DNA from 4 places in the Nocardia sp. NPDC052316 genome. Region 2 is predicted to be linked to each of the others. Evidence: riboswitches for the same ligand, from Rfam matches in the RefSeq annotation. Region 2 holds a riboswitch; each other region holds the start of a gene.
What was found. A riboswitch is a leader RNA that binds a small molecule or an ion and turns the genes downstream of it on or off. The one in region 2 is predicted to bind S-adenosylmethionine.

Region 1 (5,707 bases), on a different contig from region 2:
CTCGTTCCACCGGTTGATCGCGTGCTGCTTGTAGGTCTCCAGCTGAGCGGAGGTGTATCCGTCGCCGACGAACACCAGATCGAAGCGCTGACTGGACGGCCCGGTCTGCTGGATCGTCACCACGTCGGCCTGCACCGCCGAGCGCGGGGCCGGGGCTTCCGGGCGGACCGGCACGGAAACGCGGCCGATGGTGCCGTCCGGGGAGAACACTTCTCGTTCTTCGGTGGGGGCGGCCGATCCCGTGGCGACCGACATCGCAACGATGATCAACGCGCCGAGCATGATTGCGAACATGCGTCGTAACAAGGGCATGGCAAAGCTCCTCGAGTGGTTCGCGATTTCGACCCGGACGGCGCGGGCCGCACTTCGGTCTGTCGAATTCCTCATCAAGGAACCACATTTGGTCCGGCAACTCGACTGAGGAATAACTGGGGAATGGACGCGCCGATCGCCCGGGCTCGGGCTGCCGCCGCGCACCGGTCGGGCAGTATGGGACCGTCCGTGCAGCTGATGAGGAGGTCTCCATGGCATATGTTCCCGACCCCGCCAGGTACGACGGCGCGATGCGCTATCGCCGGTCCGGACGCTCGGGCCTGGATTTGCCGCTGCTCTCGCTCGGCTTCTGGCACAACTTCGGGGATGACCGCCCCTATCTCACCCAGCGTGAAATCGCCTTGCGCGCCTTCGATCTCGGTATCACGCATTTCGACCTGGCGAACAATTACGGCCCGCCCTACGGCGCGGCGGAGATCAACGCTGGACGCATTCTGCGCGAGGAACTCGCTCCCTACCGCGACGAACTCGTCATCTCCAGCAAAGCGGGCTGGGACATGTGGCCGGGTCCGTACGGGCAGGGCGGCGGGTCACGCAAGTATCTGCTCGCCTCGCTCGACCAGTCGCTGAGCAGGCTCGGACTCGACTATGTCGACATCTTCTATTCGCACCGATTCGACCCGACGACTCCGCTGGAAGAGACCGCGGCGGCGCTCGATACCGCGGTCCGTCAGGGAAAGGCGCTGTACGTAGGAATTTCCTCGTATACCGCGCAGGATTCGGTCACCATCGCCACACTGCTGCGTGAGCTCGGCACTCCCCTGCTCATCCATCAGCCGTCCTACTCGATGCTCAACCGGTGGATCGAGACCGAGGGGCTGCTCGACGCGGCCGGCGCGGAGGGGTTCGGCGTCATCGGGTTCACCGCGCTCGCGCAGGGGCTGCTCACCTCGAAGTACCTCGATGGCATTCCACCGGAATCGCGTGCCGCCCAAGGCAAGTCGTTCCAGAACGAGTTGCTCACCCCGGCGATGATCGATCGGCTGCGCAAACTCGGCGCGGTCGCCGATCGCCGCGGGCAGACGCTGGCCCAGCTTGCGCTGGCCTGGGCGCTGCGCGACGATCGGGTGACGTCGCTGGTGATCGGCGCGTCCACCACCGACCAGCTCGAGCAAAACGTCGCCGCCCTCGACAATCTCGAATTCAGCGCCGACGAGCTCGCCGACATCGACGCGCTGCTCGACGATGACGGCGAAGTCGACCTGTGGCGGTCCGCGCGCCAAGGCACTCTCTGAACAGTATTGCCCGCGTTATTGCGCGTAGGAAGTGCCGTTTTCGATTGGCGCACCGGGGAATTCCGTACAGGTGAGGATTTACGCCGATCGGGCCCCCGTCGCCGCCCGTCAATTGGTCACGGATCTGCTGGTGGTGGCCTGGGTATACGCCTCGGTCACGGCCGCACTCTGGGTGCACGATCTGGTGCAGCAGCTCGGGGTGCCCGGCCAGAAGCTGGAAGGCGCGGGCGGCGGCATGGCCGACAGCCTCGGTGACGTCGGCCGGAAGGTCGGCCGGGTGCCGATGGTCGGCGACGATCTCACCTCCCCCTTCGAGCGCGCGGCCGCGGCCGCCCGGTCCATGGCCGAGGCCGGAAGCGACCAGCAGGCCCTGGTCAACGACCTCGCCATGGCCCTCGCCCTCGGACTCTTGATCGTCCCGCTCGGACTGGTGCTGTTCCTCTGGCTGCCGCTACGCGTGCGCTGGATGCGCAGAGCCGCAACAGCAGCCCGCCTGCGCGCCGCCCCCGGCGGACGCGACCTACTCGCCCTGCGCGCCCTCGCCAACCAGCCCCTGCGCAAACTCGACCGCATCGACCCCGACGTGGTCGACGCCTGGCGCCGCGGCGACGAAGCCACCGTCCGCCGACTGGCCGCCCTCGAACTACGCGGCCTCGGCCTACTCGGCGGCTGACCAGGCGTGACGGTCCGTAACTCCGGGCGGAAACTCCTTAGCTCGGTTCATAACTCAGCGCGATTCTAAAGCGTGACAACGGTTCTGACGGGCGGCACGCTTACCTCAGGTCAAGAGTGCCAGCGTCAAGTCCCCGGCTAGCTGGCCGGCAACCCTCCAACCGCGGCGGGGTGCCCCGGGTCAAGACCAGGCCGAGCCGCGTAATGCGGCCCGGGCAAGCGCGGGCTCCATCGGTGTGCTGGAGCCCTCTCGAGAGACGGGGGTCGACTCATGTCCGAAACGCACTCCCCTTCTCGTGCCTGGGCCTGTGCCCGGTCCATCGAGCGACAACCAGAGGGGAACGACATGACCACGGCCACGCCAACTCTCGGAGACCGCGTGCTGGACACCACCAGGCAAAGATTCGACCATGAATCGTTGACCGCGCTGTTGAACGGCGACGTGCACGCGGTGCGACTGGCCGGATTCGTCCGGCCGGACGCGCTCGACCACCTGCGCAAGGCCTTCGTCGGCAGGCAGGACCACGGCCCGTTGGCCACCGACCCGCAGTTCCGGCGGATCGGGCACGCGTTCTCGGAGACGAGCACCGACGCCGGGCGCGGGCGGTATTTCGAGGAGGCACGCGACAATATCGATCGGCTGCGCGACATCGCCTCGCCGTATTCGTACCCCGCCGACGACCTGCGGTTACTGCTCGACGAGAGCTGGCCCGCCGGGGCGAGTTTGTTGCGGCGCGACGGGCAGGCTTTCTTCGCCGGCGTCGCGCGCTACCAACTGGTGGGTGTGGATTTGGAGCCGCACACTGACAATGTCGGCCGCAACCTGCCGCCGGACTTCGATATTCGGATCACGCGGCAACTGTCGGTGAATGTCTATCTGGATGTGCCGGATCGGGGCGGCGAATTGCAGATCTGGGACGACTATCCCGACGAGAGCGAATATCGAGACCGATCCGGCGACCGCGTCTACGGCATCGACCGTGCCGCGGTAGGCGATCCGGCGCTCGTCATCACGCCGCGCGTCGGCGATGCGATCTTCATCGATCCGCGCCGCGTGCACGCGGTCGCGCCGTCCCAGGACCGCCCCCGCATCACCATCGGACTGTTCATCGGGGTCACCGATCCGGCCGAGTCGCTGAAGGTGTGGAGCTGATGACCACGACTACGCTGCTCTCGGCGTCGCACAAGGCCGCCTACGACCTACGCTCGGACGGCATCACCACCGACGGCCGCTCCACCGTCCTGCTGGTCAGCGTCGGCGCGGACTACCACGAGGGTGAAAAGCTCGCCGCGACCATCGATTTGATCAATCGCTCGAACTTCGGGCGCTGCGCGATCGCCGTCGCGGACACCCTGCAACGGCACAACCTCAGCGGCGGCACCGATATCGACCGGCATGCTCGTGCGCGCATCGCCGGTGACCAATGGATCGCACGCAACCAGGGCTATCTGGACCAGATCGACTGCCCGACAAACATTCTGCGGTGGGACTTCGCGCTGTCCCATCCCCGCTACGGCGACCTCTACGACGCCATCGAGCACGCCTACGAGACCGACGAACCCTATCGGCACGCCATCGACAGCACCATCGAACGATTCATCGAACGGCGGCTGGCGCGCGAACCCGACGTCGACCAGGACGCGGTCCGGATATCCTGCCGCGCATACCTTTTGGAGGAATGCCCGATCATCATGCCGCTGTGGGCGCACGAGGGATTCGACTTCGTCATCTACCCGCAGCGCATCTCCGCCGCGATGGGCCGCACACGGGAACTGTTCGTCGAACCCGAGTACCCGGACCGCGTCGCCTGGCTCCCTTTGCGATTCAAGAAGCGCAAGTCGGCGCTGAACTCCGCGGCGGAGGCGCAGCTGTGAGCCTCGAGATCCCGGCCGAGCGGCGCGTCATCGGGTTCGGCGGGCTGGCGGTGGCGTCGTTCCTCGGGTGCATCGACCTCACCATCGTCACCACCGCGCTGCCCGCCATCGGGGCCGATCTGCAGGCCGGTACGTCGAACACCGAACTGACCCTCGGTGTTTTCCTGATGGCGCTGTCGATGTTCATGGTCACGGCGGGGCGGGTTGCCGATCATCTCGGACGCCGAAAGGTGTTGCTGTTCGGGCTCACCCTGTTCGTGGTCGCGTCGGCGGGGGCGGCCGCCGCCTCGTCGATCGGGATCCTGCTCGTCGCGCGCTTCGTGCAGGGTGCGGCCTGTGCCGTGCTCTACACGAGCACCTCGACGCTGGTGGAATCGCTGTTCCCACCGGGTGATCGAGGCAAAGCTATCGGCTGGCTGTACTCGGTGAACGGTCTGGGGTTGGCCATCGGCCCGGTGCTCGGCGGTCTGCTGGTGCCCGATCTGGGCTGGCAGTCGATCTTCTGGATCAACATTCCCCTCGGCCTCGCGGCCTTGGTCGCGATCGCGTTCGCGGTCCCCCACGTGCCGCCGGACCCGACCGGCGGCACGGACTGGGCCGGACAGATCGTCGTCGCGTTCGCCGTAGTGTCGGCCGTCGGCATCTTCGTACTCGGCGACCTGCGGGGATGGCTTTCACCCTGGGTCCTCATCGCCGCGGTCGTCCTCGTTGTCTCGGTCGCGGTGGGGATCGTCGCGGAGCGGCGGGCGGCGAATCCATTGATCGATCCGGCACTGTTCGGCAATCGGAGATTCGTGGCCGCCATCGTCTCGGACTTCTCGCTCGGCCTGTTCTATGCCGCTGCGCTGCTGGCGATTCCGACGTATCTCACGCAGGGACGCGACTTCGACGTGCGCCAAGCGGGATTCGTGCTGTTGCTCGTCAGCGGCACGCTCGCGCTCGCATCGCCGGTCGCGGGGCGGTTCGTGGATCGGTTCGGCGCACATTCGTTGCTGCCGTGGGGGTTCGGGCTGTTGACCCTCGCGGGAGCGGGCATCGCCTGGTCCGCCTTCGGTGAGCTGCTGGCCGTGCTCTTCGTCGCGCTGGTGCTGTTCGGCGCGGGGTGGGCACTGGTGCTGGGACCCGCGACCGTGCTGGCCATTTCGACGGTGCCGCCGAGCCGATCCGGCTTCGCGGTGGGTGCCTCGTGGACGTTCCACAATCTCGGCGGGGCGATCGGCGCCGCGGTGGCGACCGTCGTCTTCGGGCGGATCGATCTCTCGACCGGTGCTGCCACCGGACGAGTCGCCTCGATCATCGCGACAACCAGCCTGATCGCCGCAGTCCTCGTGGTAGTCCTCACCGCAGGACGGACCGAGAAGGTGGCGGCCGACCGGCCGGTGCCCGTCGAGGCGGCCACGTAGTTTCGTTGCGGCAGTTCTCGCCGAAGTGCGAGAACTGCCGCAATACTCCGAAACCACGCAATACGCCAAACATGAAAGTAATTCTGTTCACAAATAAGACCGGTAAGTTTGCGCTGGTGAGGCGCGCACGGTCGACTGGGGCGTATGCCAGGTGAGCGTTCGACAATAAGCAGACGCAGGAATTTCATT
Region 2 (5,707 bases):
CCGCCGACCACGCACGGCACCGGCGTCGCGGCCAGCGCGGCGGCGACCCCGCCGCGGCCGCGGCCGATGTCGTGCCGGTTCATCGCCTCGGTCAGCAGCACGTAGGTGGCGGGATCGAAACGGCTACAGAGCTTGTCGGCCTGGTGATCCAGGTAGCTCTGCACCGCGTATCGCCCGCCGCGCCAGGGATCCTCGGCGCCCTGCGCGTTGTTCTCGAACCGGTGATCCAGCTCGTCCTCGGTGCGATAGGTCAGATGCGCGATGCGCCGGGCGATGCCCATGCCGGTCATCGGCGCGCGGTCGGTGTCGTGGTAATCGCCGCCCTGCCAGTCCGGATCGGCCTTGATCGCCGCGATCTGAGTGGTCTGCGTGCCGATCTGGTCCGCGGTGGCGCGGGCGCCGACGGCAAGCACCAGTGCGGAGCCGACCCGATCCGGTGCGCCGACCATCCACTCCAGCACGCGCATGCCGCCCATCGACCCGCCGACCACGGCGGCCAGCCGCGCGATGCCGAGCCGATCGAGCAGCGCCGCCTCGGCGGCCACCTGATCCCGGATGGAGATCTCCGGAAACCGGGAGCCCCAAGGCTTTCCGTCGGGCGCCAGCGTCGAGGGCCCGGTGCTGCCCTTGCAGCCGCCGAGCACGTTCGTCGCGACGACACACCACTCGTCGGTGTCGAGCGGACAGCCGGGGCCGACCATCCCGTCCCACCAGCCGGGCAGCGGGTGGATGTCGTCCGGGTGCCCGACCACATGCGAGTCGCCGGTCAGCGCGTGCTCGACCAGCACCACGTTGTCCAGGGTGGGGGAGAGCTCACCCCAGCGCTGCACGGCCAGATGCACCTGCGGAATGACCGCGCCGCTCTCCAGCCGGACGTCGCCGACGGGGATGATGCCGAGCCGCCCGTCCGGGGGCGGCAGGGCCACCCCGGACGAACGGGCCACACTCGGTTCGCTGCTCACCTTCACGTCGCCGCCGCGAAACCGGCGCGCAGATCGGTCAGGATGTCGTCGATCCCTTCGATCCCCACCGCCAAGCGGACCAGGCCCGGAGTGACCCCGGCGAGCAGTTGCTCGGCGGGCGTCAGCTGCGAATGTGTGGTCGACGCGGGGTGAATCACGAGGGAGCGCACATCTCCGATGTTAGCCACATGGCTGTGCAGGACTAATCCGTCCACGAACTTCTTGCCCGCATCGACACCGCCGCGCAGCTCGAAGGCGACGATCGCGCCGGGGCCCTTGGGCGCCAGCTGCTTGCCGCGTTCGTACCAGGGCGAGGAGGGCAGACCGGCGTAAAAGACCTGCTCGACGTCCGGGTGGGTGCTCAGGAATTCGGCCACCGCCTTGGCATTGGCGACGTGCCGCTCGATCCGCAGGCTCAGCGTCTCGATGCCCTGGCTGATCAGGAACGCGTTGAACGGCGAGACCGCCGAGCCGAGGTCGCGTAGCAGTTGCACGCGCGCCTTGAGTGCGAACGCGGGCGCGCCGAGATCGGCGAACACCGCACCGTGGTAGCTGGGGTCCGGGGTGGTGAAGCCGGGGAAGCGCGGCTGACCCTGCGCGTCGGTGACCGTCCAGTCGAAGGTGCCGCCGTCGACGAGCACGCCCGCCACCGCGGCGCCGTGCCCGCCGAGGTACTTGGTCGCCGAGTGCACGACGATGTCGGCGCCGTGCGCCAGCGGCTGGATCAGGTACGGCGTGGCCACCGTGTTGTCGACGATCAGCGGCAGCCCGGCCTGGTGCGCGACGGCGGCGATGCCGGGAATGTCGAAGATGGCGCTGCTCGGGTTGGCGATGGTCTCGCCGTAGAACGCCTTGGTGTTCGGCCGGATCGCCGCGCGCCACTGGTCCAGGTCGTCGGGGTCGTCGACGAAGGACACCTCGATGCCGAGCTTGGGCAGCGAGTAGTGGAAAAGGTTGTAGGTGCCGCCGTAGAGGTGCGGGCTGGACACGATGTGGTCGCCGGCCGAGGCCAGGTTCAGGATGGCGAACGTCTCCGCGGCCTGTCCGGAGGCCAGCAGCAGTGCGGCGACACCGCCTTCGAGCGCGGCGACGCGCTGCTCCACCACGTCCTGGGTGGGGTTCATGATCCGGGTGTAGATATTGCCCGGCTCGGCGAGCCCGAACAGCGCGGCGGCGTGGTCGGTGTCGCGGAAGGCGTATGAGGTGGTCTGGTAGATGGGCAGGGCCCTGGCACCGGTGGTGCCGTCGGGGGCCTGTCCCGCGTGCACCTGCTTGGTCTCGAAGGACCACTGCGCGGTCGGGTCGACGTCGGCCGCGGGCACGGTGGAATCACTCATGAGCTTTGCTCCAAAGAAAAGGTTGTTCGCCAGAACTAACGGGTTATCGGGGCAACGGCGAAGTACAACAACACATTTCGGGAACCTCCTGGAAAGCGCGCTTGCTCTCGACCTTCGAGAGCCCGGTCATCACCCGGAGCACCCCACCGCTGCTGGAGGGTTGCCGTCCAGCGAGCCGGGGCTTGGCGCTGGCACTCATGACCTGACGGCATCATAACCGGCGCCGGATCAACCGCCGAAATCCGGAGCCGAACTCAGCGGGCCGCGCCGGGTCGCGCGCCGCCGCACACGCGCGTGAACTCGTCGAAGGCGGTGGTGAAGGAGTCGCGGCCTGCCGCAGCGGCCGCCTGCGGATTGTCGTAGTCGAACATGCTCTCGCCGCACTCCATCGCGAGGTGGCCGATGAGCTGCCAGGCGCCGAGGATCAGCCGCACCGGCAGCGCGTCGGGGGTGCTGTCGAGTCGTTCGGCGACCACCGCGGCGATCGCGACGTTCTTGCTGTCGGCGTGCTCGAGGCTGCGCGCGCTGACCGACGGGCTGCTGCGCATGATCCGCTGCATCTGCTGGAACTGCCGGAACGAGACCGGTCCCTCGGCGGACTCGCTCGCGGCGTGGTCGATCACCCGCAGAAACGCCTCGCGGATCGACTCCAGTTCGTTGCCGGTGACGGGAAGCGTGCGCAGCGTCTCCGCGACGGTCTCGCCGAAGTCCTGGATCGGACCGAGGACGATGTCCTCTTTGCTGTCGAAGTATCGGTTGATCGTGCGCGGCGAGACGTCGGCGGCGTTGGCGATCTGTTCGACCGTCGTCGCGTCGAATCCCTGTGCGTCGCAGAGGTTCAGCGCGACCTCGATGATTCGCAACCTGGTCTTCTGCTTCTTGCGCTCCCGTAGGCCGGGATGGGCGGGCGGCCCGGCATTGACGGGGGCAGCCGGGGTCTCCGCTGCGGTACTCGCGGTCGTCGGCGTCGGTGACTCGAGCATGTTCACACCCTATCGCAACCTAGTGTTTTCGTGTCCTTAACCGCCAAATGTCGTGCTACGACATTTTTCGCTTGACGCCAATTGTCGCCAAATGTCAGGATAGCCGCACAGTGTCTAGGGATGAGGAGACCACGGTGACCGAGACTGTGGAAGCGGTAGAAGTACCGGAAAAACAAGGCGGCTCCGCCCGCTGGTTCGCTCTCGCGGTGATCGCGTTGGCCCAGCTCATGGTCGTGCTCGACGCCACCATCGTGACCATCTCGCTGCCGTTCGCGCAGCATGATCTCGGCATCAGCGACGGCAACAAGCAGTGGATGCTGACCGCTTACACGCTGATCTTCGGCGGCCTGCTGCTGCTCGGCGGTCGGCTCGCCGACTACCTGGGTCGACGCCGGATCTTCATCGTCGGTCTCGTCGGTTTCGCCGCCGCGTCGGCACTCGCCGGTCTGGCGCAGAACGGCGCGGAGATGTTCGCCGGGCGCGCGCTGCAGGGTGCGTTCGCGGCCTTGCTCGCGCCCGCCGCGTTGTCGTTGCTGTCGGTGACTTTCACCGAACCCGGTGAGCGCGCAACGGCGTTCGGCGTGTTCGCGGGAATCTCCGCCGGTGGCGCCGCGCTCGGTCTGATCGCGGGCGGAGCGCTCACCGAGTACGCCTCGTGGCGCTGGTGCCTGCTGGTGAATACCCCCATCGCGCTGCTCGCCCTGCTCGGTGCGCTGGCATGGGTGGTCAAGGACGTGCCGACACCGCGCACCGGCGGCTACGACGTGCCCGGCGCGGTCACCGTGACGCTCGGCCTGATCGCGATCGTGTACGGCTTCAGCCGCGCGGCCGACGACGGCTGGCTGGCGGGCAGCACCCTCGGCCTGCTCGTCGCCGGGACCGCGCTGCTGATCGCCTTCGTGGTGATCGAACGGCGCTCGGCCAATCCACTGCTGCCGCTGCATATTCCGGGTGAGATCAACCGGGGTGGCGCGTTCCTCGCCGCGTTGCTCGTGCCGATCGCCATGTTCGCGATGTTCCTGTTCCTCAGCTACTACTTCCAGATCACGCTGGGTTACTCGTCGCTGAAGGCGGGCTTCGCCTTCCTGCCCTTCCCGGCGGGCATCGCGATCTCCGCGGGCGTCACCAGCGCGCTGCTGCCCAAGATCGGTCCGCGGCCGCTGATGGTGGCCGGTGCCGTGCTCGGCGTGCTCGGTTTGGTGTGGCTGGCTCAGCTGGACTTCGGCGACGGCTTCGCGACGAGCGTGCTGCCCGCCCAGGTGTTGATCGCACTCGGCATGGGCCCGCTGTTCGTCGGCATGCAGACGGTCGCGCTGCACCAGGTGGAGGAGGAGGATTCCGGCGTGGCCAGTGCGCTGCTGAACGCGGCGCAACAGGTCGGTGGTGCGGTCGGCACGGCGCTGCTGACCACCATCTCGGTGCAGACGGCCAAGACCTACGCCGAGAATCACCCGACGATCGACAACCTGGTCGCCCGCGCCTCGATCCACAGCTACGACGTGGCGTTCTATGTCGGAGCGGGCTTCTTCCTCGCCGCCGTCCCGGTGATCGCGCTGATGATCCGGGACCGGCCGGAGAACCTGATCGAGGGCTCCGAGGACGGCGCCCGCCCGGTGCACGTCGGAGTCTGACCGACGCGACCACCCCCGCGGTCCGCGTGTCGCCTGCCCGGCGGTGCGCGGACCGCGCTCGTCCGGCGCGGCGACCTGCGAATTGCGCAATGACCTACCAGTCAGTAAGTTCGTGGGGTTTCTCACTCGGGGGGCTGCCCGCACACCACGATCATCGGCAGCAGTACGCTTGTCTTGTTTGCACCACACGTCTCGCGGACAACGCGGGGCATATACGTTGTCTGTTGGAACAGCTGGGGTCCGCTCACAAGCGTGTTCACCTGGCCGTGCAATGAGGGCACCATCCTAGGAGGACACGAAGATCCATGTCCAAAATCAAGGTTGAAGGTACCGTCGTCGAACTCGACGGCGACGAGATGACCCGGATCATCTGGCAGTTCATCAAGGACAAGCTGATCCATCCGTATCTCGATGTGAATCTCGAGTACTACGACTTGGGCATCGAGTACCGGGACAAGACAGACGACCAGGTCACCATCGACGCGGCCGAGGCGATCAAGCGCCACGGGGTCGGCGTCAAGTGCGCCACCATCACCCCGGACGAGGCCCGCGTCAAGGAATTCGGCCTGAAGAAGATGTGGCGCTCGCCCAACGGCACCATCCGCAACATCCTGGGTGGCACCATCTTTCGCGCGCCGATCATCATCTCCAACGTGCCGCGCCTGGTGCCCGGCTGGACCAAGCCGATCATCATCGGCAGGCACGCGTTCGGCGACCAGTACCGCGCCACCGATTTCAAGGTGTATCAGGCTGGCACGGTCACCGTGACCTTCACGCCCGAGGACGGCAGCGAG
Region 3 (5,707 bases), on a different contig from region 2:
CCGCTGACCACGGCACCGCCGCCGACATCGAAGCGCGACATGCGCTTTCGATAGTCGGCGATGGTGAAGTGGCCGGGCAGGTAGCCCTCGTTCTCGAACCGCGGGAACCGCGGATCGAAGATGTGGAAATGGGCATCGAACACCTGTACAGAATGCCTCAGTACGCGTCGTTCCGCTGTCGCGGACCCACCAGGCGAGTCGTCAGACCTTGTGCGGCTCGCTGGCGCGCAGCATGTCTTCCCGCTCGACCACCTTGACGCGCTCGCGGCCCTCTGGCTCGCCGAGCGAACGCTCGTGCGCGTCCAGCCGGTACCAGCCCTGCCAGGTGGTGAACGGAATGCCCTTGCCCTCCAGGAACTCGGTGACCGCGTCCAGCTCCGGCCGCTCGGCCGGGGTGAAGTTCGCGCTGTCGTCGAGCAGGCAGGCCACGGTCTCGTTGGCGTCGCCCTTGGTGTGGCCGATGAGGCCGACCGGGCCGCGCTTGATCCAGCCGGTGACGTAGGTGGCCGGGACGTAACGATCGGCGCCGTCGGCGTTCTCGTCGGCGATGACCCGGCCCGCTTCGTTGGGCACGGTGCCTGCCTGGTCGTCGAACGGCAGGTTGGTCAGGTTCTGCGACAGGTAGCCGACGGCCCGGTAGACCGCCTGCACATCCCATTCCTTGAACACGCCGGTGCCCTTGACGTTGCCGGTGCCGTCGAGCTGGGTGCGCTCGGTGCGCAGGCCGACGACCTTGCCCTGCTCGTCGCCGAGGATCTCGGCGGGCGACTCGAAGAAGTGCAGGAACAGCTTGTGCGGCCGGTTGCCGACGTCGCGAATGGCCCACTGCTCCAGCGTGTTCGCGATCATGTCGACCTGCTTGGAGTGCCTGCGCGCGGCCTCGGAGCCCTCGTCGTACTCGATGTCCTCGGGGTCGACGATGACCTCGATGGTCGGCGAGTGATCGAGTTCGCGCAGTTCCAGCGGGGTGAACTTGGCCTGGGCCGGGCCGCGGCGGCCGAACACGTGCACCTCGAGCGCCTTGTTGGCCTTGAGGCCCGCGTAGACGTTCGGCGGGATCTCGGTCGGCAGCAGTTCGTCGCCGGTCTTGGCCAGCACGCGGGCCACGTCGAGCGCGACATTGCCGACGCCGAGCACGGCGACCTTCTCCGCGTCCAGCGGCCAGGTGCGCGGCACGTCCGGGTGGCCGTCGTACCAGGACACGAAGTCGGCGGCGCCGTAGGAGCCGTCCAGGCCGATGCCGGGGATGCCGAGCGCGCGGTCGGCGTTGGCGCCGGTGGAGAAGATCACCGCGTCGTAGAACGTGCGCAGGTCGTCGAGGGTGATGTCGGTGCCGTAGTCGATGTTGCCGAGCAGGCGCACCTGCGGCTTGTCGAGGACCTTGTGCAGGGCGGTGATGATGCCCTTGATGCGCGGGTGGTCCGGCGCGACGCCGTAGCGGATGAGCCCGAACGGCGCGGGCATGCGCTCGAACAGGTCGATGCTGACCTCGGCATCGGACTTCATCAGGGCGTCGGCGGCGTAGATCCCCGCGGGTCCGGCGCCAACGATGGCGATGCGGAGCGGGCGATTCGCTGCACTCTGTTCGGTCATCTTTTACGCGCACCCTTTTGGTTGAGAAACAAATACGGCGTCTTCCTTAGCCTAGGCTAAGTTACGCGCTGGCTGGTTGCACCTGACGATGCGGACACCGGAGTTGTCGGCTCGTGGCCATTCCGGTCGCGGCTATGACAGCAGGCCGCAGTCTCGCGATTCTATCGGTGGCGGCCGAGGCGGCCCGCGCCGGTGCGTGAACTGAACGGATGCCGCGCCACCGGTGTTGTCCGGCTTGCCCGGTCTCGCGGCGGTGATTCCGCTGCGGTGCGGCGGAGTTCGCAACGCCTGGCTGCGTGTGGCAGGGGTGAGCGTCGGATAAGCCCGCCGACCAGGGATCATGCTCGTATGAGCAAAGAGCAGCAGCCTGCGGAAGACGAGATCATCCCGGTCGATCAGACCGACAAGCGTTCCGTCGTACCGTTCGTCGCGGCCGCCGTCGTCGCGGTGCTCGTGCTCGCCGGGATCGTCATCGGCGGGGTGCTGTCGCCCGCTGAGAAAAATGTCACAGAATCCGACCGGATCGCCGCCGCGGTGCGCGGCTTCGTCGAGGGCTCCAACAGCACCGATCTGGTGCCCCCACCAGGCACGGGCTGCCCGGACTTCGACCCGAAGCGCTCACCGCTGGTCGGGCGCTCCGGCGGCGGAAAGACCGTGGAGATCACGAAACTCGTCGATCCGAAGGTCGACGGCGATCGCGCGATGGCGACGGTTACCACGAAGGTCGACGGCGAAGAGGCCACCTCGACCTGGAATCTGACCCGCTCCGGCGACAAATGGCTGGTCTGTAATTGAGCATTCTCATACCGTGAGCAGCCGTTTGACAGGGTGACCCCTGTCGAGGCAATCTCAGCAGAAGGTCATGAGAACCAGTGTCAAGCCCCGGCAATACTGGTCGGCAACCCTCCTCCGCGGTGGGGTGCTCCGGGTGACGACCTGGCCGCGCGTCAAACCCGAGCGCGGCAAGTGCGGATTCTAGGAGGGTCCAGATGAGTTATGCCGGTGACATCACTCCCCAGCAGGCCTGGGAACTGTTGCGAGACAACCCCGAAGCCGTCTTGGTCGATGTGCGCACCGAGGCCGAGTGGAAGTTCGTCGGCGTGCCCGACACCAGCTCGATCGAGCGCCCGACGGTACTGATCGAGTGGGTCGATGCTACGGGGACGCGCAACGGTGAGTTCACCGAGCAGCTGGTCAAGGCCCTGGACGGGCACGATCCGGCGGCTCCGGTGATCTTCCTCTGTCGCTCAGGTCAGCGCTCCATCGGCGCGGCCATCGCCGCGACGCAGGCCGGTTTCGGCACCTCCTACAACGTGCTCGACGGCTTCGAAGGCCCGGTCGACGCGCACGGACATCGGGGCGGCAGCGGCTGGCGCGCCCTCGGCTTGCCGTGGCGGCAGTCATGAGTAGCTGCTGTTCGGCGGCCGCGTTGTCGCGCAGCCGCGTCGCCGGGGGGCAGTGGGTCCTCGGGAGGCAGTCATGATCACCGGTGGTGCGTTCGACAAGCCGCTGCCCGAAGGGGTCGGCCCCGCGACGCTCGGTGTGCGAGGGGGCTTGCGGCGCTCCGGTTTCGAGGAGACCTCCGAGGCGCTGTACCTGACCTCCGGTTTCGTCTACGAGAGCGCGGAGGCCGCCGAGGCCGCGTTCACCGGCGACGTCGAGCATTTCGTCTACTCCCGTTACGGCAATCCGACGGTCGCCATGTTCGAGGAGCGGATGCGGCTGCTCGACGGTGCCGAGGCGTGTTTCGCGACGGCGAGCGGAATGTCGGCGGTATTCACCGCGCTCGGCGCGCTGCTCGGCGCCGGTGATCGACTGGTGGCCGCGCGCAGCCTGTTCGGGTCCTGCTTCGTGGTGTGCAACGAGATCCTGCCGCGCTGGGGCGTCGAAACCGTCTTCGTCGACGGCGAGGATCTGGACCAGTGGGAGCAGGCGCTGTCGGTGCCCACCCAGGCGGTGTTCTTCGAGACACCGGCCAACCCGATGCAGACCCTGGTCGACGTGCGCCGGGTCACCGAGCTCGCGCACGCCGCCGGCGCGAAGGTGGTGCTGGACAACGTCTTCGCCACCCCGCTGCTGCAGCGCGGTTTCGAACTGGGTGCCGACGTGGTCGTCTACTCGGGCACCAAGCACATCGACGGCCAGGGCCGGGTGCTCGGCGGCGCCATCCTCGGCGCGAAGGACTACATCGAGGGTCCGGTGAAAACCCTGATGCGCCATACCGGTCCGGCGCTGAGCCCGTTCAACGCGTGGACACTGCTCAAGGGTTTGGAGACGATGCCGCTGCGCGTGCGCCACTCCACGGAGTCGGCCCTGCGCATCGCCCGCTTCCTGGAGACCAACAAGGCCGTCAGCTGGGTGAAATACCCCTTCCTGGAGTCACATCCGCAGCACGAGCTGGCCACCGGCCAGATGAGCGCGGGCGGCACGGTGGTCACCTTCGAACTGAACGCCCCCGCCCACGAGGCCAAGAAGCGCGCCTTCGAGGTGCTCAACCGCCTGCGCATCATCGACATCTCCAACAACCTCGGCGATGCCAAATCCCTGATCACCCACCCCGCCACCACAACTCACCGCGCCATGGGCCCCGAAGGCCGGGCCACCATCGGCCTTTCCGACGGCGTAGTCCGCATCTCGGTCGGCCTCGAGGACGTCGAAGACCTGCTCGCCGACCTGGACCACGCCCTCAGCTAGCAACGACAAAGGCTCCACCCGTCGCGGCGGGTGGAGCCTTTGTCATTGCTCAGGCCAGGGCGCGCAGGCGCGGGGCGAGGTCGCGCTGGAAGAGGTCGAGGAAGCGGCGCTGGTCGTGGCCGGGGGCGTGGAAGACCAGGTGGTTGAGGCCGGCGTCGAGGTAGGGCTTGATGAGGTCGACGGCCTGGTCGGGGTCGCTGGCGACGATCCAGCGCTTGGCGATCTGCTCGATCGGGAGGGCGTCGGCGGCGGCCTCCATCTCGATCGGGTCGGTGATGCTGTGCTTCTGTTCCGGCGTCAGGCTCAGCGGGGCCCAGAAGCGGGTGTTCTCCAGGGCCAGTTCGGGATCGGTGTCGTAGGAGATCTTGATCTCGATCATCCGGTCGATGTCCGCGACGGTGCGGCCCGCCTTGGCGGCGCCCTCGGCGACCGCCGGCATCAGCTTCTCGGTGTAGAGCTCCATGCCCTTGCCTGAGGTGCAGATGAAACCGTCACCCGCGCGGCCCGCGTAGCGCGCGACCAGCGGTCCGCCCGCGGCCACATAGACCGGGATGCCGCCCTTGGGCACGTCGTAGATCGACGCGCCGACGGTGTTGTAGTACTCGCCCGCGAAGTCCACGCGGTCGCCGGTCCACAGCGCGCGCATGAGCTCGACCGCCTCCCGCAGCCGGGCGAAGCGCTCCTTGAACTCCGGCCATTCCCCCTTGTACCCGGTGGCGATCTCGTTGAGCGCCTCGCCGGTGCCGACGCCGAGCATGATCCGGTCCGGGTACAGACAACCCATGGTGGCGAAGGCCTGCGCGATCACGGCCGGGTTGTACCGGAAGGTGGGGGTGAGCACCGAGGTGCCGAGCTGGATCCGCTCGGTGCGCTCGCCGACCGCGGCCATCCAGGCCAGCGAGAACGGCGCGTGCCCGCCCTTGTGCCGCCACGGCTGGAAATGGTCGCTCACCGTGGCACTGTCGAGGCCGTGTTCCTCGGCCAGTACCGCGATCTCCACCAATTCCCGCGGCCCGAACTGTTCCGCCGACGCCTTGTATCCGAGCTTGAGCTCACCCATGTGCGCCACTCCTGTCGCTTCGCTGCACACCTGCGGTGCGGGCATTCCCGCACCCCGTTTGTCGACCGCGGACACGCTGCGGTCATGTCTCGCTGCAACCGCGCCGAGCTCGCGGACCTTCCCGCGCCGGGCGATCGCATGCGCACTGTCCGACGCGCGTCATATGGCCGTCTTCGACCATAGTCAGCGGCACCCACCAGTGTGCGAAGGGTCGCATCGACAGTCGCTCCGGCCATGCGCGGCGAAGACGGACTCCGTCCGCCTGTGTCCTTGGTGGGACAATTGTCTGGTGACTGACGAACCGATCCTGTCCTACCTGACCGACATGGACGGTGTGCTGGTGCACGAGGACCAACTGGT
Region 4 (5,707 bases), on a different contig from region 2:
TCCTGGAGTCGCTGGTGGAAAACGGTCAAGCAGGGCCGCTGAGCGAGGGCCGACTCGCGTCGCGCGGAGGCCCGATCGCCGGAGCGCTCGGGCTGACCTGGCTCGGTACCGGAATCTCGGTGGTGGGCGCCGGAATCGCGCTCTACAACCGGCTTACGGTGCGGCAGCTGGCGGCGAGCCCGGTCGAGGTGACCGAGCCGGTGACCGTGTGCGTGCCTGCCCGTGACGAGGCGGCACGACTGCCCCGGTTGATCGCGGATCTGCGGGCGCAGCGCGGAGTTCCGCGCATGAGCGTGCTGATACTCGACGACGCGTCGGGTGACGACACCTTCGCCGCGGCGATCGACGCGGCGGCCGAAGACCCGCGAATCACGGTGCTGCGCAACGAGACCGCGCCCGCGCCCGGCTGGACCGGGAAGGCTGCCGCGTGTGTGCGACTGGCCGACGCGGTGGTGACGCCGGTGCTGGTCTTCGTGGACGCCGACGTCCGGCTGGCACCGGACGCGATCGCGGGGGCGGTCGGCGAATTGCGCAGGCGGCGAGCCGCATTGGTGTCGCCGTGGCCGATGCAGCGGGCCGGGTCGCCGGTCGAGGCACTGGTGCAGCCGCTGCTGTGCTGGTCGTGGGCCGCGACGCTGCCGATCGCGGTGGCCGATCGGAGCCTGCGGCCGTCCACCGCGGTGGCCTGCGGGCAGTTTCTGGCGTTCGACACCGCCGCTTACCGAGCCGTCGGTGGGCATGCCTCGGTCGCCGCCAGCGCGACCGAGGATCTCGACATCGCCCGAACCCTGCGCCGCGCAGGACAACCCACCGTGCTCGTCGCCGCCGGACGCCTGGCGAGCACCCGAATGTACGACAGCGCAACCGAACTCGCGGCGGGCTACACCCGATGGCTGTGGTCGGCCTACGGCGGCACCGTCGCGGGCGGCGCGACCGTGGGAACGCTTGCCGCCCTGGCCTATTGGGTGCCGCCGTCCGTCGCACTCCGCGGCCACGGCGCGCTCCGCCGGGTCGGCCTCCTCGGTTACGCGGCCGCGGTCACCGGCAGGCTGCTCGCTCGCTGCACCGAGACCGGCGGCCCACTCGCCCGCACCGACGTCCTCGCGGCCCTGGCCCACCCGTTCTCGGTCGCCGCCTACCTGGCGCTGTGGGCCCGCTCCCATCGCGCTCGACGACGGGGTACGTTGCGCTGGAAAGGCCGCCGGGTCCAGATCTAAGGGACTTCGGTGATCCCCACCGTCGGCAGGAAGAAGCAGGACTTGCCGCCGTTGTCGACCGTGCCGAAGACCGCCGCGAGCACGGTGCCCTGACCGGTGTCGACGGGTACCGCGCGGACGCCGCCCATCGGCAAGGCCGCGAAGAAGAAGTCCTGGATGGCGCGTTCGGCCATCGGGCGCAGCACGGCCGGGACTTCGGCGGGGATCATCGCGCCGAACACCGTGGACAGCGGGCCCATCGAGGCCATGCCGCCGCGGCCGCTGGTCAGGTTCAGCCAGGCGACCTGCATGCCGGTGGTGTCCGGCCCGTCCTGGCCGAGGCCGTAGGGCACGAAGGTGAACATGGTCTGGCCTGCCTTGACGGCGGCCAGGTCCACGCCGGGAATGGCGATCGTGGTCTTGGGCCACGGGCCGGGCACGGCGGCGGCCACCGCCGGGGCGAGGCCGAGGGAGCTGCCGCCGAGGCAGTACGCGGACGCGGTCGGGTACAGGAAAGGCTGCATGCCCGCGGCGCGCAGGCCGTCGACCGCGGTGTGGTAGACGCCGAACAGATCGCTGAGCGTGCTGGTGCCGGTCTGGGCCGGACCGGCCGCTGCGGGCGGAACCGGGGCGGTGACGGTCGGAATCGGTGCCACGGCGGGCGGCGGCGCACCACCCGCGGTCGGTGCGGCGAGCGCCAGCGCGACCGAGCAGCTCGCGACGGCGGACAGTATGGTCGAACGGCGCGGTACAGCCACGAAGACCTCCCTCATCATCGACGCGATCGAAGGCTGACGGTACTCCGCAAAGCGCTGTGATCAGGCGATATAGCCGCCGGCAAGCGATCGGCGTGTCCGGGCGACCACACCGCCCCCGCACCCCCCGATATCCGGGCCGCGGCGAGGTTTACGCTCACGGTGATTAGTTCCCTTGTCCCAGAGTTCGCCTGCTGGGCATGATAATTCGGCCCGACCCTGACATCAGCCGGTGTCCGGATCGGCGACAACCATCCAGAGCGACCGAGAGACCTGGCTCGTCGACGTCGCAGCAACCCCCCGGTTCACCGGGTGCGGGTGCTTCCGCCGGGACCGATGGAGGAACCGAAGTGATCATTTCCGCTGCCCTCGGCACCCGTTGGGGCCGTCGCCACATCGATCAGTGCAAGGTGACGTCCGCGAGCTGTCGGGGCTGACCCGCAGCCAGTCTGTGCACCCGTCGCTGGCCGGGTGATGTGACCGCGGCCCGATGTGGTGCGGTCTCGTTCGTTCTTCCGAAGGACCTCGAAATGAGTGCGTCCGCCACCGCCGTGCCCGGCGACACCGACGCAGGCGACGACCCGGTCGCCACTACGACCCACCTGCCCGACGCCGAGGGTGCCGCACCCACCGTGGCCAAGACGCGGCACCCGTGGCGGTGGGTGGTCAGTGCGGTCGCGCTCGTCCTGCTCGCACAGTTCATCCACGGCCTGGTCACCAATCCCGGCTGGGATTGGCCGACCTTCGCCAAGTACATCACCGCGAAGTCGGTGCTCGCCTCGCTGCGGGTGACACTGGAACTCACCGCGTGGGGTACCGCTCTCGGCTTCCTGCTCGGCACCGCGCTGGCCATCGGGCGACTGTCCGGCAACCCGGTGCTGCGGGTGATCTCCTGGTGCTACATCTGGGCGTTCCGGTCGATTCCGCTCATCGTGCAACTGCTGTTCTGGTTCAACATCGCCTACCTGTACAACACGCTGTCGGTCGGCATCCCGTTCGGTCCCGCGTTTTTCACCTTCGACGTGAACGGCGTGATCAGCGGGTTCACCGCGGCGGTGATCGGGCTCGCGCTGCATCAGGCGGCGTACTCGGCCGAGATCATCCGGGCGGGCATCATCTCCGTCGACGCCGGGCAGTTGGAAGCCGCTGCCGCGCTGGGCATTCCACGGGTGCGCCAGTTCCGCACCATCGTGGTCCCGCAGGCCATGCGGTCGATCCTGCCCAATGCGACCAACGAGGTGATCAGCCTGTTCAAGGGCACCTCGATCGTGTCGGTGATGGCGATCGCGGAGCTGTTCTACCAGGTCCAGGTGATCTACGGCCGCAACGGTCGGGTGGTGCCGCTGCTGCTGGTTGCCACCGCCTGGTACATCGTGCTCACCACCATTGCCTCGGTGGCGCAGTACTACATCGAACGCCACTACGCCAAGGGCACCCAGCGCACGCCACCGCCGTCACCGGTCCAGCGGGCCTGGCAGAAGCTGCGGGAAGTCGCCGAGTCCGGCGCCACCGCGCCGCGCGGAGCGACCCGATGACCGCCGCGCCCGCCGTCGAGGTCCGCGGCGTCCGCAAATCCTATGGCGCACAGGAAGTTCTGCGCGGGGTCGACCTGACGGTGCGCTCCGGCGAGGTGGTGACGGTGATCGGCCCGTCCGGCTCCGGCAAGTCCACCCTGCTGCGCGTGCTGAACCATTTGGAGGCGCTGGACGCGGGCACCGTGCGCATCGATGGTGAGCTGATCGGATATCGGCTGCGCCGCAACACCTTGCACGCGCTGCCCGACCGCGAGGTGCGCAAGCAGCGCTCCCGCATCGGGTTCGTCTTCCAGAACTTCAATCTCTTCCCGCATCTGACGGTGCTCGACAATGTGACGCTCGCACCGCTTTCCGCGCAACGCCGCGACCGCACGGAGGTCGAGGCCGAGGCGCGGGTGCTGCTGGCACGGGTTGGCATCGGCGAGCTGGCCGACGCTTACCCGCGCAGGCTCTCCGGTGGACAGCAGCAGCGGGTGGCGATCGCGCGGGCACTTGCCCTGCGTCCCAGGGTGATCCTGTTCGACGAACCGACCTCCGCGCTGGATCCCGAACTGGTCGGCGAGGTGCTCGACGTGATCCGCGATCTCGCGCACGGCGGCACCGCGCTGGTGATCGTCACCCACGAGATCGGCTTCGCCCGCGAAATCGCCGACACCGTCGTGTTTCTCGACGCGGGCGCCATCGTCGAGCAGGGGACCCCCGCCGCGGTCCTCGACAATCCGCGCCACCCGCGCACCCGCGCCTTCCTCTCCCGAGTCCGCTGATGAACAGGTTTCCGATGAAGCTTTCCGCCCTGGCCACCGCCGCCGCGACCGCGGTCGTCCTGCTGGCCACCGGCTGCACCGACCCCGACGCGGAGTCCGCGCCCCCACCCGCAGGTACGGTCACCTTCGACCTCTCCGCCGCGCAGACCGGCCGTGTCCGCGCCGCCAAGGTGGACAGCATCGCCGCCGAGGTGCCACCGGCCATTCGCGACCGCGGCACCCTGGTGGTGACCGGCTCGTCCGGTACCGCACCGCCGCTGCGCTTCTACGCCGACGACGACGAGACCGTCGTCGGCTCCGAGGTCGACTTCGCCTCGCTCGTCGCCGACATCCTCGGCCTGAAACTGGATGTGCGGGTGGCGGATTGGGCGCAGAACTTCGTGCGCATCGACTCCGGTGAGGTCGACGCCTTCGTCTCCAACGTGACGGTGACCGAGGAGCGCAAGGAGAAGTACGACTTCGCCACCTACCGCAACGACACCGTCGCGCTGGAGGTGCCCAAGCAGAGCACCCTCGAGTTCAAGGACCGTACGAGCCTGGCGGGCAAGCGAATCGGGGTCGGCAGCGGCACCAACCAGGAACAGCTGCTGGTGAAGTGGAACGAGCAGAATCGCGCGCAAGGGCTGGCCCCCATCGACATCGCCTACTTCCAGCAGACCAGTGACTACTACCTGGCGCTCGCTTCGCAGCGGCTGGATGGCTTCATCGGCCCCAATCCGACCGCGATCTACCACACTGCCACCGCGAACCAGACCAAGATCCTCGGCACCTTCTCCGGCGCGGGCGACGCGCTGCAAGGCGAGATCGCGGTGCTCACCAAGAAGAACAGCGGGCTGGTCACCGCCGTCCAGAAGGCACTGAACCACGCCATCGAACACGGCACCTACCAGCAGGTGATCGATCGGTGGGGCCTGCGCAGCGAGCAGATCACCGAGTCGCGGATCAACCCGCCCGGCCTACCGAAGCAGCGGTGACCCGGTGACGCAACAGCTTTCGGCCACGGACCTGCGGGTGCACCGGGTCGCCCAGGACGACCCATTGGCCGCGCCGCTGCTCGCCGAGCTCGCCGTCGAGTACAGCAGCCGCTACGGCCGCAGCCCCGGTGAGATGCACGCGTCGCTACGCGACTATCCGGCCGCGGAGTTCGCGCCCCCGCACGGCGCGCTGCTGGTCGTCACCCGCGACTGCGAGCCGGTGGCTGGCGGGGCCTTCCAGCGCTACGACGCGGAAACCGCTGAGCTCAAGCGGATCTGGACGGCCCGCGAACACCGCAGGCAAGGGCTCGGGCTGTTCGTGCTCGAGCAGCTAGAGGCCGAGATCGAGCGGCGCGGGTACCGGCGGATCTATCTGACCACCGGTCCGCGGCAACCGGAGGCCGTCGGCCTCTATCTGGCCGCCGGATACACCGCGCTCTACGACCCGGCCGTGCCTGCCGAGGAGCTCGGCCCGCACCCGTT

Region 1: linked by a shared signal. The riboswitch ahead of ACIHA7_RS09830 (2OG-Fe(II) oxygenase) and the one ahead of ACIHA7_RS30630 (bifunctional o-acetylhomoserine/o-acetylserine sulfhydrylase) in region 2 are both predicted to bind S-adenosylmethionine.
Region 3: linked by a shared signal. The riboswitch ahead of ACIHA7_RS06985 (rhodanese-like domain-containing protein) and the one ahead of ACIHA7_RS30630 (bifunctional o-acetylhomoserine/o-acetylserine sulfhydrylase) in region 2 are both predicted to bind S-adenosylmethionine.
Region 4: linked by a shared signal. The riboswitch ahead of ACIHA7_RS16985 (amino acid ABC transporter permease) and the one ahead of ACIHA7_RS30630 (bifunctional o-acetylhomoserine/o-acetylserine sulfhydrylase) in region 2 are both predicted to bind S-adenosylmethionine.

What each region holds. Positions count from the first base shown of each region.
Region 1 is NZ_JBIUBB010000002.1:679,479-685,185, reverse strand. Features, by position in the region: gene ACIHA7_RS09845 (M64 family metallopeptidase) at 1-312, opposite strand, end outside; gene mgrA (L-glyceraldehyde 3-phosphate reductase) at 525-1,568, shown strand; gene ACIHA7_RS09835 (hypothetical protein) at 1,639-2,241, shown strand; SAM riboswitch class IV at 2,350-2,468, shown strand; gene ACIHA7_RS09830 (2OG-Fe(II) oxygenase) at 2,587-3,393, shown strand; gene ACIHA7_RS09825 (tRNA-dependent cyclodipeptide synthase) at 3,393-4,115, shown strand; gene ACIHA7_RS09820 (MFS transporter) at 4,112-5,518, shown strand.
Region 2 is NZ_JBIUBB010000006.1:662,625-668,331, forward strand. Features, by position in the region: gene ACIHA7_RS30625 (homoserine O-acetyltransferase) at 1-926, opposite strand, end outside; gene ACIHA7_RS30630 (bifunctional o-acetylhomoserine/o-acetylserine sulfhydrylase) at 965-2,299, opposite strand; SAM riboswitch class IV at 2,392-2,502, opposite strand; gene ACIHA7_RS30635 (TetR family transcriptional regulator) at 2,554-3,282, opposite strand; gene ACIHA7_RS30640 (MFS transporter) at 3,417-4,913, shown strand; gene ACIHA7_RS30645 (NADP-dependent isocitrate dehydrogenase) at 5,219-5,707, shown strand, end outside.
Region 3 is NZ_JBIUBB010000001.1:1,500,656-1,506,362, reverse strand. Features, by position in the region: gene ACIHA7_RS07000 (amidohydrolase family protein) at 1-143, opposite strand, end outside; gene ACIHA7_RS06995 (FAD-dependent oxidoreductase) at 202-1,593, opposite strand; gene ACIHA7_RS06990 (hypothetical protein) at 1,942-2,388, shown strand; SAM riboswitch class IV at 2,452-2,568, shown strand; gene ACIHA7_RS06985 (rhodanese-like domain-containing protein) at 2,583-2,999, shown strand; gene ACIHA7_RS06980 (O-succinylhomoserine sulfhydrylase) at 3,073-4,287, shown strand; gene fgd (glucose-6-phosphate dehydrogenase (coenzyme-F420)) at 4,337-5,347, opposite strand; gene ACIHA7_RS06970 (HAD-IIA family hydrolase) at 5,673-5,707, shown strand, end outside.
Region 4 is NZ_JBIUBB010000003.1:913,899-919,605, reverse strand. Features, by position in the region: gene ACIHA7_RS17000 (LppM family (lipo)protein) at 1-42, shown strand, start outside; gene ACIHA7_RS16995 (glycosyltransferase) at 75-1,217, shown strand; gene ACIHA7_RS16990 (hypothetical protein) at 1,214-1,954, opposite strand; SAM riboswitch class I at 2,200-2,294, shown strand; gene ACIHA7_RS16985 (amino acid ABC transporter permease) at 2,482-3,486, shown strand; gene ACIHA7_RS16980 (amino acid ABC transporter ATP-binding protein) at 3,483-4,250, shown strand; gene ACIHA7_RS16975 (ABC transporter substrate-binding protein) at 4,250-5,224, shown strand; gene ACIHA7_RS16970 (GNAT family N-acetyltransferase) at 5,229-5,707, shown strand, end outside.